Regions from separate parts of the Lysinibacillus sp. NPDC097231 genome, predicted to be linked through region 2. Evidence: riboswitches for the same ligand, from Rfam matches in the RefSeq annotation. Region 2 holds a riboswitch; the other holds the start of a gene.

Region 1 (8,855 bases), on a different contig from region 2:
TTTGACTGGGAAACGGAACAGCTACATTCAACCACACCATCACCGGAAGAAATGCTACAGGCCAGTGATGAATTTATGCAGGTAGAGTCAGCACTTGAAAACTGTACAGGTGACCAAAAAATGGTCATTATTATGCGTTACTTTCAAGATTTATCAATTGCAGAAACAGCGCAAATACTAGATTGGACAGAAGCAAAGGTAAAAACCACACAGCATCGTGCTATTAAATTTTTAAGGCAACAGCTACAACAGGCTAGAGAACAGGAGGCGAAACGGCAATGACACATAACCAATTTGATGACGACCATCTTGAACATGTACTGAACAATGCCCCTAAGCTCTCTGACCGCCGTTCCAAAGAAGAAGTATTAAATCGATTATTGGCAGATGCTCGATTGCAGGATAATATCCATCTTCAAGAAGCTATAAAACTACCAATAGATGAAGAAAAAACATTGCAAGAACAGCAACACCAGGAAAGTACTGAGACAGCAGTGACAACAAAACGTAAAGTACGTAGATGGCCAATCTTTATGGGTGTTGCAGCTGTTTTCGCCCTAACAGTAATTGTAGGCTCCATGTCTTTGAAAAATAAAGATATAAACGTGGATCAAGCTAGTGCTCCTGAAACTGCTAATTACTCTACAATGCAGGATGAACGAGCTGCAAAAAGTGTTGAAAAACATGACGCTTTAATGGATTCTAACATTGTAGCAGAACATGAACGCATTATGTCACTGCGATCATCTGTATATGAGGAAGATTTGACAGATGCAGTTGTATTCCATATCGGTTTAGCAAGCCGTGATGCGGAAAGTGTACCGATGACATATATCATTCCAAATGAACGAGTTGCTACTGATTTTGGAGAAGATAAGCCTACAACTTTAAAAATGTATGAAAAGTATGCTCCACAAATTGAAGAGGAAGCGAAGGGTTTTACTTCCTATCATCCATATGAAGGGGAATTGAAAGAAAAGGGCGATAAAATTATTCATGTATTGCCAGAGAATAATGATTATGATATTGCTTCTGCGGCAGTTAATGAGTACTTGGGAACATTACAGGATACATTCTCAGATTCCGAGTATAACGATATTGAGTTTGAAAATCCAGATGGTACAGCTTATGAATTTTCTCAGGAAGGAGAACCTAGTAAGTCCATGGCGTTAACAAGCTCAAATCACTTTAATTATTATTTATACCAGAACGAAGATGGAGCAGAGTATTTATCCCCTGATTTTCGTCGAGCTTTTCCCACTGTTACAGAAGCTATTACAGATATGAGTAATATAAATGATGATATATATAAATCAGTCGTGCCTGAAAATATGACATATACTGTAAGTGAGGTAGCGGAAGGTGTTATCGTTACATTTGAAGAGCCTCTTGATTTAACAGCAATGGATCCAGTTCGTGCGACACAGTTAATTGAGGCAATGATGCTCACTGCTGCAAGCTTTGATAAACAATTACGTCTAGACAATGTTGTACAGGAAAGCTGGGAAGGATTTGATTTAACAAAATTCTTACCAAAGCCAGTGGGAGCCAATAAACAATATATGCCATAAACTTCAACACTTGAAGAATAGGCTGGAAAATCAATTTCAGGAGCATTCTTGCGTAGTCGAGAATGCTCCTGTCAGTTTATCTGTACCAGAAGCGAAACGTCAGATAAAGACTCCCACCTCAACGGTCAGCGAAAGCAAAAGAGGCCGTAAAAGCCCGATTAGTGAAGACTAATAATTAGTGAGGATGAAAAAAACACTGATTAAGTTTCTCTCTATGTTGCAATTGTCGACTCTATAAACAACAGGGCATCCACAAAACATATGAATCTAATCGGATTTTTTAAACAGAACTATTTACTTTTCCTTAATAATTCATTATAGTAAAGCTGTAGTATAAAATAATATTGATTCATCTTCGGGGCAGGGTGAAAATCCCGACCGGCGGTAATAGGGTTGTAAATCGCTAATGTTTTCTATCAGAGACATTGGCTCGAATGGTTTACAAAAGACTCTTCAGCCCGCGACCTGTGCAAAGTTTTTTGCATGGCTGACTTGGTGCAATTCCAAGGCCGACAGTTATAGTCTGGATGGGAGAAGATGGAGGTACGATCGTCATTCGTTGTTATGATTTTAGCTATTACGAGTGTTATTTGATGTGACTTTCACAGCTTGCTCAAAATGGCTAATCAATGGCGTTTTTTAATCATGCCTTTTCTCCCTTATGCTCTTTTGCATAAGGGTTTTTTATCTTCATTCAGTAGAAGACTCTCACCTCTACAGGTGGGGAGATGAATGCGGTTTTGTTTCCTTTTCAGTGGTCGAAACATCTACTGAATGAAGATAAAGCCTCCGGCGGATGTCACGGATTTTCAAAGGAATGAATTGTGCCCGCACAATTCAAAATCCGGACGCAATTACGCCAAGGCGAAATTGATAAATAACAATGGATCGTAACCTTTCTTCTTGCGAGATTGAATCAGCAAAGAGGAGAGAGTTTTCGATGAAGAAAAATGTTAAACTTCAATCGTTTATTACGATTGGCATGCTGAGTAGTATTTCGTTTTTATTAATGCTTTTTAACTTCCCAATTCCACCATTCCCGGCGTTTTTGGAAGTGGATTTTAGTGATATGCCAGCATTACTAGCGGCTATCACAATGGGGCCAGTAGCCGGTATTTTAGTAGAATTATTTAAAAATATTTTAGATTGGATCTTCTCGGGTACACCAACGGGAGTGCCGGTAGGACATATCGCGAACTTTACTACAGGTATTTTGTTTATTTTACCAGTAACGTTTATTTTTAATCGCTTTAAGACAATGGCGGGTCTTGTTGGAGGTTTAGCAGCTGGAACAGTCGTTATGGCAGTGGGTATGAGTTTTCTAAACTATGCAGTATTTTTACCGATGTACACTTACTTTTTAGGTATGGAACCTGTTGTAGGTGATTCACTATATAAAATGATTGTAGCTGGGATTTTACCATTTAATATTGTGAAAGGTGTTTTATTAACTGCCGTTATGGCATTACTATTCACAACTATGCGCAAATGGATTGTAAAACAGCGTTCAGTGTATGTAACTAAATAATATAGGAAGAAACCTCGAGTGATTAAATGCTCGAGGTTTTTTTGTATGAGACGGATAGAGCAATCGAAATGATGGATAGAAATGTAAAAGTGACGGGTAGAACGTATAAATTGGCGGATAGAATTGCAAATGTGACGGATAGATCATCCAAATGGGCTGGAATTTAGGTAATTTAGGTAATTAGGTAATGGAATTTGATATAGTCGAGCGTAGTATTTTCGTGTAGAATAAGGTAGAGTTTAGAAATGAGGAGTTTTGTAGAGATGAGTGAAAAAAAGGGACAGTGGTCTAGTAAATTAGGCTTTATTTTAGCATCAGCAGGTGCAGCAATCGGATTAGGGGCAATTTGGAAACTTCCATATGTTACTGGACAAAGCGGCGGGGGAGCATTTTTTCTTATTTTTGTTCTATTTACATTGCTGATTGGTTTACCGATGCTATTATCAGAATATGTTTTAGGTCGTGGTACACAGTCTGAGGCTGTCACTGCATATAAAAAAATAGCACCAACGAAAACAGGCTGGGCATGGATTGGTCGTATAGGGGTGCTAGGCTGTTTTTTATTATTAACTTTTTATAGCGTTGTTGGAGGTTGGATTTTTATTTATAGTGGCCTTGGTGTGACTGGGGCTGTTATTGATCCTGCCAACGATCCTAGTGAACTTTTTGGAAAGATTATAGGTACGCCTTGGATTACATTGCTAGGCTTAGGGTTGTTTACGCTAGCAAACGTACTAGTGATATCCCTTGGTGTGCAAAATGGTATCGAAAAGGCCAACAAGTTTATGATGCCATTGTTATTTATCATGTTTATTGTGCTTGTTGTGCGGGCGGTAACATTAGATGGGGCGATGGAAGGTGTCAAATTCTTCTTATGGCCAGACTTTTCTAATATTACTGGAAAGGCTCTATTAGAAGCGTTAGGACAATCCTTCTTTGGCCTGGCAGTAGGATTTTCTTGTCTTGTGACGTACAGCTCCTATTTAAAGAAGGATGTGAGCTTACCAAACTCAGCGGGCTCAGTTGTTCTTTTAACTGTGCTTGTATCGTTATTAGCAGGATTAGCGATTTTCCCTGTAGTATTTGCTTTTGATTTAGAGCCGGCATCTGGACCGGGCTTATTATTTATGGTGCTGCCAACCGCATTTAGTCAAATGCCGTTTGGCGAAGTGTTCTTGGCGATGTTTTTATTATTATTTTTATTCGCAACGTTAACATCTTCCTTCAGTTTATACGAAATTATCGTTGCTGCATTTATAGAAAAAGGGCGAATGTCACGCTCAGCATTGACACTGTTACTAGGTGTAGTAGTCTTTATTGCTGCAGTTCCAGCGGCACTTTCATCAAGCACCTTAGTGGATGTATCGATCTTTGGGAAAACAATTTTTGATGCAACTGATTTTTTAGTTTCAAATTTAATGCTCCCATTAGGTAACTTACTGATTGCTATCTTTATTGCGCATGTAGTTGATAAAGAATTTGTGAAGAAAGAATTACTAATGGGGAGTCATATGGGGCAGGGTTATTACTCAACGTATCGTTTATTAATGTTAATAGTAGTGCCTATTGTCATTATTGTTGTTTTATTCAATATGCTTATACAATATTAAAGAATAGGGTGTATTCCATCTAACAGGAATACACCCTACTTTTTTATAATGATGGGGCAACAATAGAGTTAATACTCGCTAAGTGATAGTTCGCCCAGCCAACCTTCTTTAATAATCTTTCTTGCTTGCTCCTCGCTTTTCGTAATAGGGAATACTTTATCGACCTGCGAAATAGCAAACAAGTTGCGAATGAAATCATCGACGACAATAATGGCGATTTTCTTTTCTTTTACAGATACCTTTTTAGCGAAATTGACAATCATGCCAAAGCCGGTACTATCAATATTTGTTACCTTTTGCATATCGATAATATATCCAAGCTTTGTATCCAAATTGAGCGTTTGGAGCTCTTTTTTTATTTCTTCAATCATCCCATATTCTAAATCACCAGTAAACGCAATCAAAATATAATCAGCCCTTGTGTCAATATCCATCGCAATTTTCTTCTGATTCATACTATAGCGCCTCCATTTTCTTTTTCGTGTTTGGGAATTCGTAAAACATTAAAACTTGAATTTATTGACTTCATTTTGTAATTTATCAGCAATTGATGCTAACTCATCTGAGCTTTGTGTGATTTCTGCAACAGTTGCATATTGTTCTTCGGATGTTGCAGCAATTTCCTCTGTTGCTGCTGCAGAGTCTTCGATGATACGTGAAATATCTTGGACAGCCTGTTGCACATTTAAGGAGTTATCGTTTACATGCGTAAATGCAGCCTTCATTTGCTCAACACCTTTTTCCGTTTCGACAACTTTCTCCACGATTTCTTTTAAAGCAGTTCCTCCTTTATTAATAATGGTTACTTGCTCTTCTACTGCCAACAGATTACTTTCCATCGTCCGCACTGTCACGGACGTTTCAGCTTGAATATCATTTATGAGGCCAGTGATTTGTCCTGATGCTAAACTTGATTGTTCCGCTAGTTGGCGAACCTCTGAGGCAACGACAGCAAAGCCTTTTCCTTGCTCACCTGCTCGCGCTGCTTCTATAGCTGCATTAAGTGCAAGTAGATTTGTTTGCTCCGCAATGCCTGTGATAACGGTAATAATGCCACCGATTTCTTCGGAGCGTTTACCTAACTTTTGGATAGAATCAGTTGCATAAGACACTGTTTTCGTAACATCACTTAAATGCTTAATAGCTTCGTTAATAGCTTCTTCACCTTTACGGGCAATATGGGTTGATTCTATAGCATTATTTAAGGTACTCTCGGCCTTTTGTAAGCTGCTGGATACTTCTTCAATCGTTTTTTGCATCATTGTTACTATTCGTTCGGCCTGATCAGATTGAGTCGTAGTGCCAACTGCAATTTCATTCATCGTAAGTGCAATTTGGTTAGAAGCCTCACTTGTTTGATGTGATGATTCTGCTAAAGAGTGTGAGGAGTTAGCTATTTGATTGGCGCTACCAGCAACAATTGTCATCGTATCCGTCAAGCGGTTTTTCATATTACTAAAGGCGCTTGCTAGATCCGCAATCTCATCTTTGCCTTTAGGGTTTAATAATTTTACATTTAAATTTAGATCTGCTAGATCTTTGGCATTCGTACTTAAAATATTAATAGGGTTGACAATTTGTCTTTGTAAAAACCAGCTAATTCCTCCAATCATTAAAGTGGCAATTACTAAGGAAATCGCTACATTTTCGAGGGCGGATTTTGTAGCAATGCTGATATAGGGAGCAGTTGGAACAGCAGTCGCCCATACCCCGATAACATCTCCTTGACTATTTAAAATAGGATCATAGGCTGCTTGGTGCATACTTCCTAAGACATTTGCGGAACCGATAAAACGCTTTTTTTCTCCTAATACAACAGTTGCAACTTCATCAGAAACCTTTGTATTTAATGCACGTTGGCCATTATCGACTATATTTGTACTAATACGAGTATCGTTTTGAAAGATTGATACAGCGTTGCCATTTGTGAGCTCTCCAACTTTATCAGCTACCTCAAAATTGTCTGCCATTTTGATATCGCCTTTATATAGTTGGTTGTTCTTAATGGACCATTCTCCGGGGAACTTAGCATTTAAATATTCGTAGCTTACCTGAATATCTGATAAAAGTTTTGTATTAGCACTTTCTAAAAGATTGTTCTTGGAAACATAAAAATTTATTCCTGCCAAAAGGGAAGTAAGTAATAAAATACAAACAAATATCAGCAAATTTATTTTTCTTCGGATAGACAGCTTCATAAAAAATCCTCCAATTTTATGTGTACTTTATACATGAATCTTTTTTGAAATACCAACTAAAAATTTTGTTTCAGAAATTTTTTCAAACCAAATATGATCGACCATATTTTGAACAAACAATAAGCCGCGTCCGCGATCCGCATAATCGGGTTCGTTTAAATCAAATTGCAGAACTTTATCCCAATCATTTTCTGCAATTCCTTTCGCTTCATCAGTGACTGTTACTTTTATTTCTTCGTTAGATTGGGTTACGTGTACTTGAATTTCCTTTTTAGAGCATGTATTAATTTTTTCCATAGCCTCAACAGCATTTATGACTAATTCATGTACGACAAAGCGTAATTCTCGTTTATAAGGTAGATTATATAAACTTGTATAATTTTCCATAATTTGATCTATAAAGGCTATAGCTTGTGTATCAGGATTTACATTGAGTGTGAATTCCATCACCAATCACCTACCCTGTAATGTAATTGTTATTGAAACTACTGTTATATCATCACTGTAATCACTATCAAATAAATCGTACTTTTGCGAAAATTTTTGAAGGGCGTAACTATTATCTTGCGAAGCATAAGAATAAAAAAAGTCCATATCAATTACGTTTTGCTTGTTTAATGTCAATAATCCATCCGTATAAAGGATAATACGATGCCAACCAGATAAAGGTATTGTTTTTTTATTTATTTGAATAGTAGGGAATAGTCCGAGGATCGACGTATTCGAAGGAAGAAACACCGTTTCTCCGTATTTTCCAAATAAAAAACCAGAAGGATGAGCCGCGTTCACATAGTGTAAAGTTCCGTTTTTTGTATCGATAAGTATATAAATTGCCGTCAATAAAAAACGATCCATATCTTCATCAGAGAATAGCTCATAAATTTGCCGGTTGAGTTCTCGCATTACTGCCACTGGATCAATTAATTTCGTAATGATGCCTTTTAATAGAGATCTAATGGACATGGTTACGAGTGATGCGGCGATACCATGCCCCATCGCATCGTATAGAAGAATTGCTGTTAAATGTTCGTTAATCCTAAACCAGCAGTACATGTCACCTCCTAGTGAATTGGATGTCACGTAAAGCCCATCAATTTGAATATGCTCGAGATTTAATGGGGGTGATAATGCATTTTTTTGAAATTTTTTTGCGATCAATAAATCCTTTTGAATCATACTTTCTTGCTGCTTTCGAAGCTTGGCTTCCCACTGATATTTTAAGGCTACCTGAATCCGAGTCTTAAATTGAGTGAAATCAAATGGTTTTAAAATAAAATCGAAAATACCAGCTTCAAAAACCCTATCAATGGTAATGGTTTTTTCATAAGTAGTAGAAAGAAGGATAGGGACGTCAATCCAGTTTTTCAATGCGTTAATGTGCTGACAAATTTCCTCGCAATTTTTGAGCGTCATTTTGGCATCGAGAATAATTAATTCCAGCTCTTCTTGTAAAGAAGAATCTAATAAATAGTTCATTGCAGCTTCGGTCGTTGAAAAGCAATGAATATTTTTGATGTCGATACGATGAAAATACTTTTGCAGACGCAACACATCATTACTTACGCTGCCAATAATTAATACTGACATGCCTACTACATTCACCGCCTTATGTATCTTTAACAGAAGATTTCTAGGGAGCTAACATAATAATTTCTAACTATAAGTATATACGCCATAATTACTTATAAAATGAATAATTTAGAAATTCTAATTTGCTATAAATTTACCAATAAATATGGCAATATACAAGACTTTTGTGATATAAAGTGTGCTTAGCTTATGGTTTCACCTTTCATGCTTTTTTAAGAAGATCAAAAAAATACTTTTTAACATCTTTAAGCACGTGTCCAAACACCCGCTGAAATAGAGGAACTCAGTCTAAGAACGCCACGTCCTGTGGCAATTTATCTGTGCGATAGCGTAGTGCAAACGTAGCGGCAACAACAAC
Region 2 (8,855 bases):
CCATCAACCATAATGAGAATTCGTCCTCTACTTAAAGCTTGTTCAGCAAAATCCGGACGTCCAGTATAATCATGTTTGGGGAGTAATCGTTCAGGTTGCCCAAATTCCTCTATCAAAAAATCCGCACTAAACACAATATCCGTATCAACTTGCTGTAGCTTTACTTTTATTTGTTCCAGCATATTTTGATTTACGACATCCTCTATATAAAGCACAGCTACGGTTGTTTTGGAACGTCTCCCAATTTCATATGTCTCAACACTTAATGAATTGGTAGGTAATCGCTTTCGTATTAAAGCAATGTTAATAAAAACATCCTCAATAAAGTCATCCCTCGGCCCTTTAACAACTAATTCCAAGGCCGTTTCTGTTGGCTCTCGATTTGGTTTTTTAGGAATATAACTTGAATACAATAAATGAATATCTTCAAAATACAGTAAAACATGTCCTTTATAGACTCTTGTGATGGCCTCATCTTTATTTGACACTTTCTGAAGATAGGGAATGTGTAAATTATTTTTTATTTGGTCCTCTAACAGTTCATCCGATGTTTCGAAAAGTAATGATTGGACTCGATCAACGATAACCTTCTGCAATATTTCCTCATTAATCATCGCTTCACATTTTATCAAATACACTTTATGTTGTTGAAAGTTATACGCTTGGAATACTACATCAGCAGAACGTTGAAATAGCGACATCAAAGTTTTCAAATTAAGCTCTTGTTCCATTGAATATTCCTCATCTCCTACTGAGCTAGCTCCAAATTAGTACATTTATGTTTAATTACCTTAGTATAATTGCCGCTGCCGCTTCGCTTTCGCGCAGAAAACATTGCCGCTGCCGCTTCGCTTTCGCGCAGAAAACATTGCCGCTGCCGCTTCGCTTTCGCGCAGAAAACATTGCTGCTGCCGCTTCGCTTTCGCGCAGAAAACATTGCCGCTGAATTTTGAGGTAGGCGTCTTATCGCTCGTTAATGCGGGATAAATAAATACACTTACGCATATTTTTCCCATGGATTTGAAAAATATTCAAGGATGCATAATGAATGTTTAAATTGCCTTAAAGTTAAAATTCCACGCCATCAATGCCCAATATTAACCGATTATTTTCTTTAAGTTTGCCATTTCAATAGCAGACATTGCTGCATCATAGCCTTTATTGCCTGATTTCGTGCCAGCACGCTCAATAGCTTGTTCAATATTTTCTGTCGTAACAATGCCAAAAATAACAGGCACATTTGTAGATAATGACACATTTGCAATACCTTTTGCAGATTCATTACATACATAGTCATAATGTGTTGTAGAACCACGAATTACTGTACCTAATCCGATAATAGCGTCATAGTTTTTTGTTTCCGCTAGCTGTTTCGCGATATACGGAACTTCAAATGCACCAGGAACCCATGCCACATCAATAGAGTCCTCATCTACACCATGACGCTTTAGACCATCTAGCGCACCGTCTAATAATTTATTTGTAATAAATTCATTAAATCTACCTACTACTACGGCTATTTTTAAATTAGTACCAATTAATTGTGCTTCAAATGTTTTACCCATTTTTTATTCTCCTCTTTCAAATTGTTATTTTATTATCTGCCATTATTTGTTTTCGATAGATTGCCAATTCTTCAATGGAAATCATTTTTAACTGATGCTGTGCTGCATATTTAACAAGATCATTGAAGCGTAGCATTTCGCCATTGTCACCCATAATTTCGCAAATAATACCTGCAGGAATACTGTGACACAGCTTAGCTAAATCAATTGTTGCTTCGGTATGTCCTCTTCGCTCTAACACACCATTTTCCTTTGCTATTAGGGGGAATACATGGCCTGGTCTACGAAAATCCTTCGCCTTTGCTTGAGGTTCAATCATTTTTTTTATTGTCATTGCGCGTTCAAAGGCACTTATTCCTGTCGTCGTATCCACATGATCGATGCTTACGGTAAATGCCGTTTGATGATTATCAGTATTGTTACTAACCATAGGATGTAATGCCAATTTTTGCGCGAGTTGCTGCGAAATCGGTGTACATATAAGACCTCTGCCATAGGTCGCCATAAAGTTAATCGTTTCAGGTGTCATAAACTCCGCGAGCGCTAGTAAGTCTCCTTCATTTTCTCGGTCCTCATCGTCTACCACGACAATCATCTTGCCCTGTTTTAAATCCTCTATCGCTTCCTCAATCGAATATAGCAATTTTGGCTCCTCCCTATCATTAAATGTTAAAATCCATTTTGTGCTAAATAGTCTCTTGTAATAGTCGGTATTTCTTGACTACGTTTAAGTTGATGTAGAATGTATTTTCCAACTAAATCTGTTTCAATATTGACAGGAGCGCCAATTTTCTTCATACCTAAAATAGTTTCCTTGTAAGTGTGCGGTATCAGTGATACTGTGATACTTTTTTTCTCGACTTGAAAAAGTGTTAAGCTCGTACCATCAATCGTAATGGAGCCTTTTGGAATACAATAGTTAGTTAATTCTTCTGACAGCTCAATATCAATATAGACTGCGTTTGCTAATGGCCGTTTACGCAATATTTTCCCAACTCCATCTACATGTCCTGATACAAAATGACCGCCAAAACGTCCATTAGCAGGCATGGCGCGCTCTAAGTTTACTGGATCTCCAACAGCGAGCTGCTGTAAATTTGTTGCTCTCACAGTTTCTGGCATCACATCCATCGTTAGCTCCCGTTCAGTAAAATTTGTCACTGTTAAACAAACGCCATTGACCGCAATGCTGTCTCCGTGATTTACATCCTCCACCATTTTTGATGAAAGGACGGTTATTTTCATACTTTGTCGATTGTTTTGCAAGGTTTTAACAGTACCAATATCCTCAACAATCCCTGTAAACATTTTTTCACCTACTTCCTATTTTTGAAGGTTCTAACCGTCGATTTCGGGACTATATCCTTCACTTTTCTAATTCTATCCGTCAGTTTTAGGATTCTATCCGTCACTTTCAAAGTTCTATCCGTCTGTACCTCCTCCCAATTATCATCAAACAAAAAACCCCTTCGATGGAAGGGGTTTGGGAGTTCATATTAATAAGACGTCAACAAATAAACCTCATGGATAAAAATTTTTCCATAGGTTACCATCTCATTGTTCTTCTCCCATCCAGACTGTCACTGTCGGTTTTGGATTTACACCAAATCAGCTTTCGCTCACGGACTTTGAATTTCTTCATCACCGCCGATTGGGAATTTCACCCTACCCCGAAGAACATCTTGCTATTCAATTGATTTGCTAAATAAAAGCAAAAAACTTCCCAACTTAAACGATGGGAAGTAGTTTACAAAAATCATAGTCAAATAGACCTTTTAAATTCATACAAATTTAAAAAGCTCTTTCTTTTACCCTTCTCCCATCCAGACTATAACTGTCGGTTTTGGATTTGCACCAAATCAGCTTTCGCTCACGGACTTTGAATCTCTTCATCACCGCCGATTGGGAATTTCACCCTACCCTGAAGGATATTTTTATTTAGCTATTTCTTACGATAACACTATTTTATTATATTATCCATATAATTCGTTATAAAAATTTTTCTAATCAATCAGTTTCGCCTTGGCGTAGTGCAAACGTAACGGCAGCAACAGATAAAACCATGTTGCTGTCGCTTCGCTTTCGCACAGTAAACATTTGCTGAATGAAGGTGAACACCACCATGCAAAGAATAATCAGGAATGAACTGCTCTTTTAATCCAAACCGGAAAACATCTTGACGGCTCCTTCTTTAACAGGTTCAATTGCTGGGATTACAGCGTATGTTGGACTTACAGCAAGCGTTAAGGGACCTACGTGTGAATGTGATTATTGGTGTAGGTGGAGGTGGAGGTGTAGTTGTTGCGTAAGTGAATGTAACGACGTAATCTGCCTCAGGATCGATTAATTGTATTGTTTGTGCAGGCTGGTCTGGTGGGAATAATGTCCATACCGTACCATTGATGTCCGTAAACGTTTCAAATGGCGGAATGGTTACCGTGGCCCCAATAAAACTGTCAATAATAGTTGAATGTATCACATGGGCAGGATTATTGAACTCTACAAAGTTTACTGTTACGATTTTCACCGGCTTAACATAGTTGATATCGTAATTGTTATAAGCATTTAGAAAAGACCATACCAACGGTGGTGGCGTCTGAACTGGGATGAAAGTGCTGAAATGCTCCGTAAATATATGTGTCTTATATATATCGCTGTCACCGCCGCTTGTGATTGCCCAATACGTATATCTCGACGCGAGGTTTCCACTGAATATAACGGAGGCAAATACTGTTACATTGGCGAGCTCATCCGTAAATATACCTCCACCGTCCCCACCAGCGGTATTATTTGTTATTTCAGCACCGGCAATCGAAACGAGCGAACCCATGGCAATGATGCCGCCACCGTCTGTGAATGCGGTGTTATTCGTAATTATGCCGCCGGTTATCGTTAAGGTAGGTGTGAAGCCTGGAACGGCGCCCATGGAGATGCCACCGCCAAAATTTGCTGTATTATTTTCAATCGTCCCGCCCGTAATGGTAACAGTGGAGATGGGAGTGAATGTCGGAAAAGTCCAAATTGCTCCGCCGTAGCTTAAAGATGAGTTGCCGCTGAAGGTCGCATTCGCATTTACCGTAAGGCTCGACGCAAAAAGCGCAATCCCTCCGCCGCCACGGGAAGCATTTTGGGGATCCCCGTTGCTGTTTGCGTGGTTATTGATAACTCTTGCGTCTCCTTCAATGGTAATGGAAGAGCCGGAAAATGCATCAATGCCGCCACCTTCAAGACCCGCCTCGTTTCCACTTACCTCAGCGATCCCTGTAAGGACAAGGATAGAGCCATCATTTACAAAAATCCCGCCGCCTCCTGCTCCCGCCGTGTTTCCGGTCACCTGGCCGTCGCTCAGGGTAAGAGTTGAACCACTGGAGAAGTAAATGCCACCGCCTTGATTTGAACCGGCTATAGTACTGACTGCTGAATTTCCAATTATTAGGCTGTTCGTGATTACAAATTCGCCTAGAACGCCCTGCACCCTAATACCTCCGCCGAAATTTCTTATACTGTTGCCACTTATTGTGCTGTTCCTGATAACAAGCGCATTTGCAGCACTACCCAAAACTTGAGGCATCGAAAAGATGCCGCCGCCATTATTGTCTGCCGTATTGTTACTTATTTCACTGTTTTGAATTGTAACAATGGTGTCAAAGGCGTTTATACCTCCTGCGTCACCGAAAGTCACAACGGTAGAATTAGCACTGATTATTCCTCCGTTAATGGTAAGGGTAGAACCCAGTCTGTTCCCTCCTGCTATTGTGGTAATACCGCCACCGCTGCTGTTCGCACGGTTGCCTGTTATTTCCCCACCGTTCATCACGATGTCACAGTCAGCCCCAAATACGCCACCACCACTACCGGCAAAACAGTTTTCTATGAGCGCGGCGTTCATAATCAGACTGCTTCTACTGATATTGCCCTGAATCAGTACGCCGCCACCGTTGCCACTGCTCCTGCAATTGGTAATTGTGCAGCCGTCAAGCGTTAGGGAACAACTGGAACCGAAAATTAATATACCTCCGCCCGTCCCTCCGCCATCAAGGATAATACCAACACCTACGGTCATTGACACTCCGGTTAAACTGCCGTTTGTTAACGTTGAAAAGTGACGAAAGCTTCCTCCATTTGTAATCGCAAGTGTAACACTAATATTGCCACTGCTATTGATCAGGTTGATGGTGATATTTTTTTGTATCAAAACAACACTACTAAAATCGATATCGTTGTGTATAAAAAAATTGAATACATCTCCGTCTTGCGCGGTCAATAATGCTGCTGTAATATCTGTAAAGTTGAAAACATCAACATCTACAATCATTTCTATATATCTCCCCTTTATATCGCTGTTTTTAAAATAACCCTATTAAAATTATATGCTAGAGGGGAAAAACGTGACTGGGTCAAGGTGACGGTTCTTGTCGTTGGGATGGAACACTGGGTCTATAGCGATTTACTTTGTATAATCCGCCCTGCGGTACACTCTGTTCGTTTACAATCTAGTAAACTTTTTGGTTATGTACCAGGAATGGATATTTTAGATTTGGATTGTGGTGACGCTAGATTTGGCGATGAATCCTTTCCTCTTGTGCTCTCCAAGGCTTGCCATTATAAATGTCAGCACAAATATGATTCTTATGTAATTTTGGTGAAGTGATCAATCCCCCCTTTCTGCGACTCTATAATACCTTTCAGCATTCTCTGAATATCAAAATCTTGTAAGCTTCTGGCATCGGTATCTCGTCCATAAAATCATACTCACTTATCTTTGCTTGTTTAGCTTATAACGATTTAAACAAACTTACATATAGCAGACCAAATTTTCTACTACTTCGAGCTTGAAAAAAGTTTAGAACACCCTCATGTGAATCGAAATTCTAAAGTATTAACACCCTGTAAGTAGATGATAGCCCTTTAACACTATCTCTCATTGAATAGACTAATGAAGAAAGGCGGTGTAAAAAAGGTGTAGAAATAAATTCGATGAATTGCGGATACGGTTGCTCATCTGAAAATGTGGATTGTAATGCAGACCATTTCATTTATAGATAGTGATACTGCATGTATTATTCCACCTACAGCTGTTGACCACTCACGCATTCCATTCTTATCTTGATCTGCACAATCGATTTTAGTAGCGCACTAGTGATTTAGTTTCAACAACTAGCCTTGTAGGATTTGTTAACACTTTTTCTAATATGCCACTTACAGGAAATTCAATATACTCAATAACTTCTGCTGGAACAGACCCTCACCCCCGATAAAGTACTAACTTCCCCCAAAAATTTTAATTTTTATACAAAGCCATAAGACGATAGCCGTAAGTATGACATAAATAAAATTATATAATATTTTAACCCTGCTAATTTTCTATTCTAACTGTGGAATGAGTGGTATAAAGAAGTTCAGAATTGGAGGAGATATTCTTGTCACAAGCAAATGTCCCTAACATTACACCTCAAATTACAATTACTCGAGATGATGCAATAACTTTGCTGTTAGCTTCAATCGCTTTAGAGGAATTAGGGCTAAGTCATTTAATAAATGCTGAAGCGGAGAAAATTCAGTTTGCGATAGGTACGCTTCCAGGGCTAAGTGCCCCGGCGAGCATCAGTGATTTGCTGCTAATCAATACAAGTGTTCAAGATATGTTAGCAACCATAACTCAGAAAGAAATATTGTTAGATACTAAGCTGCAAAATGTATTAGGATCTACAGTCTCAACGGGGCCAACTGGAGCTACGGGAGCGACTGGTCCCGCCGGCTTATCGCCAACTGGATCGCAAGGAGCTACGGGAGGAACAGGTGCTAACGGACTCCCAGGAGTAACAGGAGCTACGGGGGCTATCGGGGCTACGGGGGCTACGGGGGCTACGGGGGCCGCCGGTGCTACAGGAGCTACGGGGGCTACGGGGGCTATCGGTATTACAGGGGCTACGGGGACGACTGGCTCTGTCGGTCAAACGGGCGCTACGGGGGCTACGGGGGCCAGCGGCGGTACGGGAACGACAGGAACGACTGGTTCCATCGGGGCTACGGGGGCTACGGGGGCTACTGGTCCAGGCGGGAATATAGGTCCAGTGGGAGCGACTGGGATAACCGGCCCTTGTCCAGAATGTCCACCAGGTCCGACAGGTCCGACAGGTGCTTCAGTAACCGGGGCAACTGGAACAACTGGAGCCACAGGTGCAACAGGATCTGCTGGAACGACTGGAGCGACTGGTGCGACTGGTGCCGTAGGTACTACAGGGGGTTCTATTACAGTAAATAATGCAAATTTTGTAACAATAGGGTCTCAAAGCGTTGCAGATGGGGGATCCCTTATTTTAGAAACCAATCAGACCGTAAATGGAACATTAATTACCCATATCCCGGGAACAACTACCATCGTTTTGGCTCCGGATCACACGTATTTTGTCGACTATGAAATGCAAGCTACTACAGCTTCTACGACAGCGGCTGCCACCTTGCAATTTAATGGAGTTAACGTGCCTGTAACAACGGCGAGGTATCAGACGATTGCAGGCGTATTAGTAGAACTGTCCTCTCATACGATTGTTCAAACAGGAGGAGTGGCGGGAACTTTGGTTCTTATTAATTCATCAGGTGTCACAACGAGTTTCGCCAATATATCAATTTCAGTTATAGCAATTGCATAGTTCTATTTGATTAAAGATAGGAGTGATTCAATGTCACAAGCGAATATACCCAATATTACCCCCTCAATAGAAATCACAAGAGATCAAATGATTCCATTATTACTTTCTTCTATTGCATTCGAAGAGTTAGGACTCAGTCATATACTTAATGCAGAAGGAGAAAAACTTCAATTTGTGTTAGGAACCTTGTCACAGACAGGGACTCAAGTATCCATTAGTGATTTAATTCAACTCAACAGCAGTATAGGGAATACTCTTAAAATTGCTACGAAGCAGGAAATGCTCTTAGGTATGAAATTATCTAGCATTTTGAATACAGATGTGTCTAGTGGAGCCACGGGGGCTACTGGTGCGACTGGTGCCACGGGGGCTACTGGTGCAACTGGTATAACTGGAACTACGGGCAATACAGGAGCTACGGGGGCTACGGGTACAACTGGTGCCACGGGTGCCACGGGGGCTACTGGTGCCACGGGTTCAACCGGGGCTACTGGTGTGACAGGTGTTACTGGTGTGACAGGGGCTACTGGTGTGACAGGGGCTACTGGTGCCACTGGAGTTACAGGAGCTACTGGTGTAACAGGTGTGACAGGGGCTACTGGTGTAACAGGGGCTACTGGTGCCACGGGTGCCACGG

Evidence for each region. Region 2 has a riboswitch for FMN ahead of ribE (riboflavin synthase). Riboswitches for the same ligand answer to the same signal wherever they lie in the genome.
Region 1: it holds a riboswitch for FMN, as region 2 does, so the genes downstream of both, ACIQXF_RS18645 (ECF transporter S component) here and ribE (riboflavin synthase) in region 2, are expected to answer to the same signal.

Annotation. Positions count from the first base shown of each region.
Region 1 covers NZ_JBIWDH010000036.1:41,783-50,637, reverse strand. The annotation lists gene sigX (RNA polymerase sigma factor SigX) at 1-282, shown strand, start outside; gene ACIQXF_RS18650 (RNA polymerase subunit sigma) at 279-1,571, shown strand; FMN riboswitch at 1,919-2,114, shown strand; gene ACIQXF_RS18645 (ECF transporter S component) at 2,512-3,099, shown strand; gene ACIQXF_RS18640 (sodium-dependent transporter) at 3,363-4,709, shown strand; gene ACIQXF_RS18635 (STAS domain-containing protein) at 4,778-5,164, opposite strand; gene ACIQXF_RS18630 (methyl-accepting chemotaxis protein) at 5,213-6,907, opposite strand; gene ACIQXF_RS18625 (ATP-binding protein) at 6,935-7,354, opposite strand; gene ACIQXF_RS18620 (SpoIIE family protein phosphatase) at 7,361-8,494, opposite strand.
Region 2 covers NZ_JBIWDH010000012.1:49,157-58,011, reverse strand. The annotation lists gene ACIQXF_RS09525 (spore germination protein) at 1-731, opposite strand, end outside; gene ribH (6,7-dimethyl-8-ribityllumazine synthase) at 1,098-1,565, opposite strand; gene ribB (3,4-dihydroxy-2-butanone-4-phosphate synthase) at 1,582-2,208, opposite strand; gene ribE (riboflavin synthase) at 2,235-2,873, opposite strand; FMN riboswitch at 3,122-3,247, opposite strand; FMN riboswitch at 3,373-3,498, opposite strand; gene ACIQXF_RS09505 (autotransporter outer membrane beta-barrel domain-containing protein) at 3,766-5,880, opposite strand; gene ACIQXF_RS09500 (alpha-helical endospore appendage domain-containing protein) at 6,986-8,218, shown strand; gene ACIQXF_RS09495 (alpha-helical endospore appendage domain-containing protein) at 8,249-8,855, shown strand, end outside.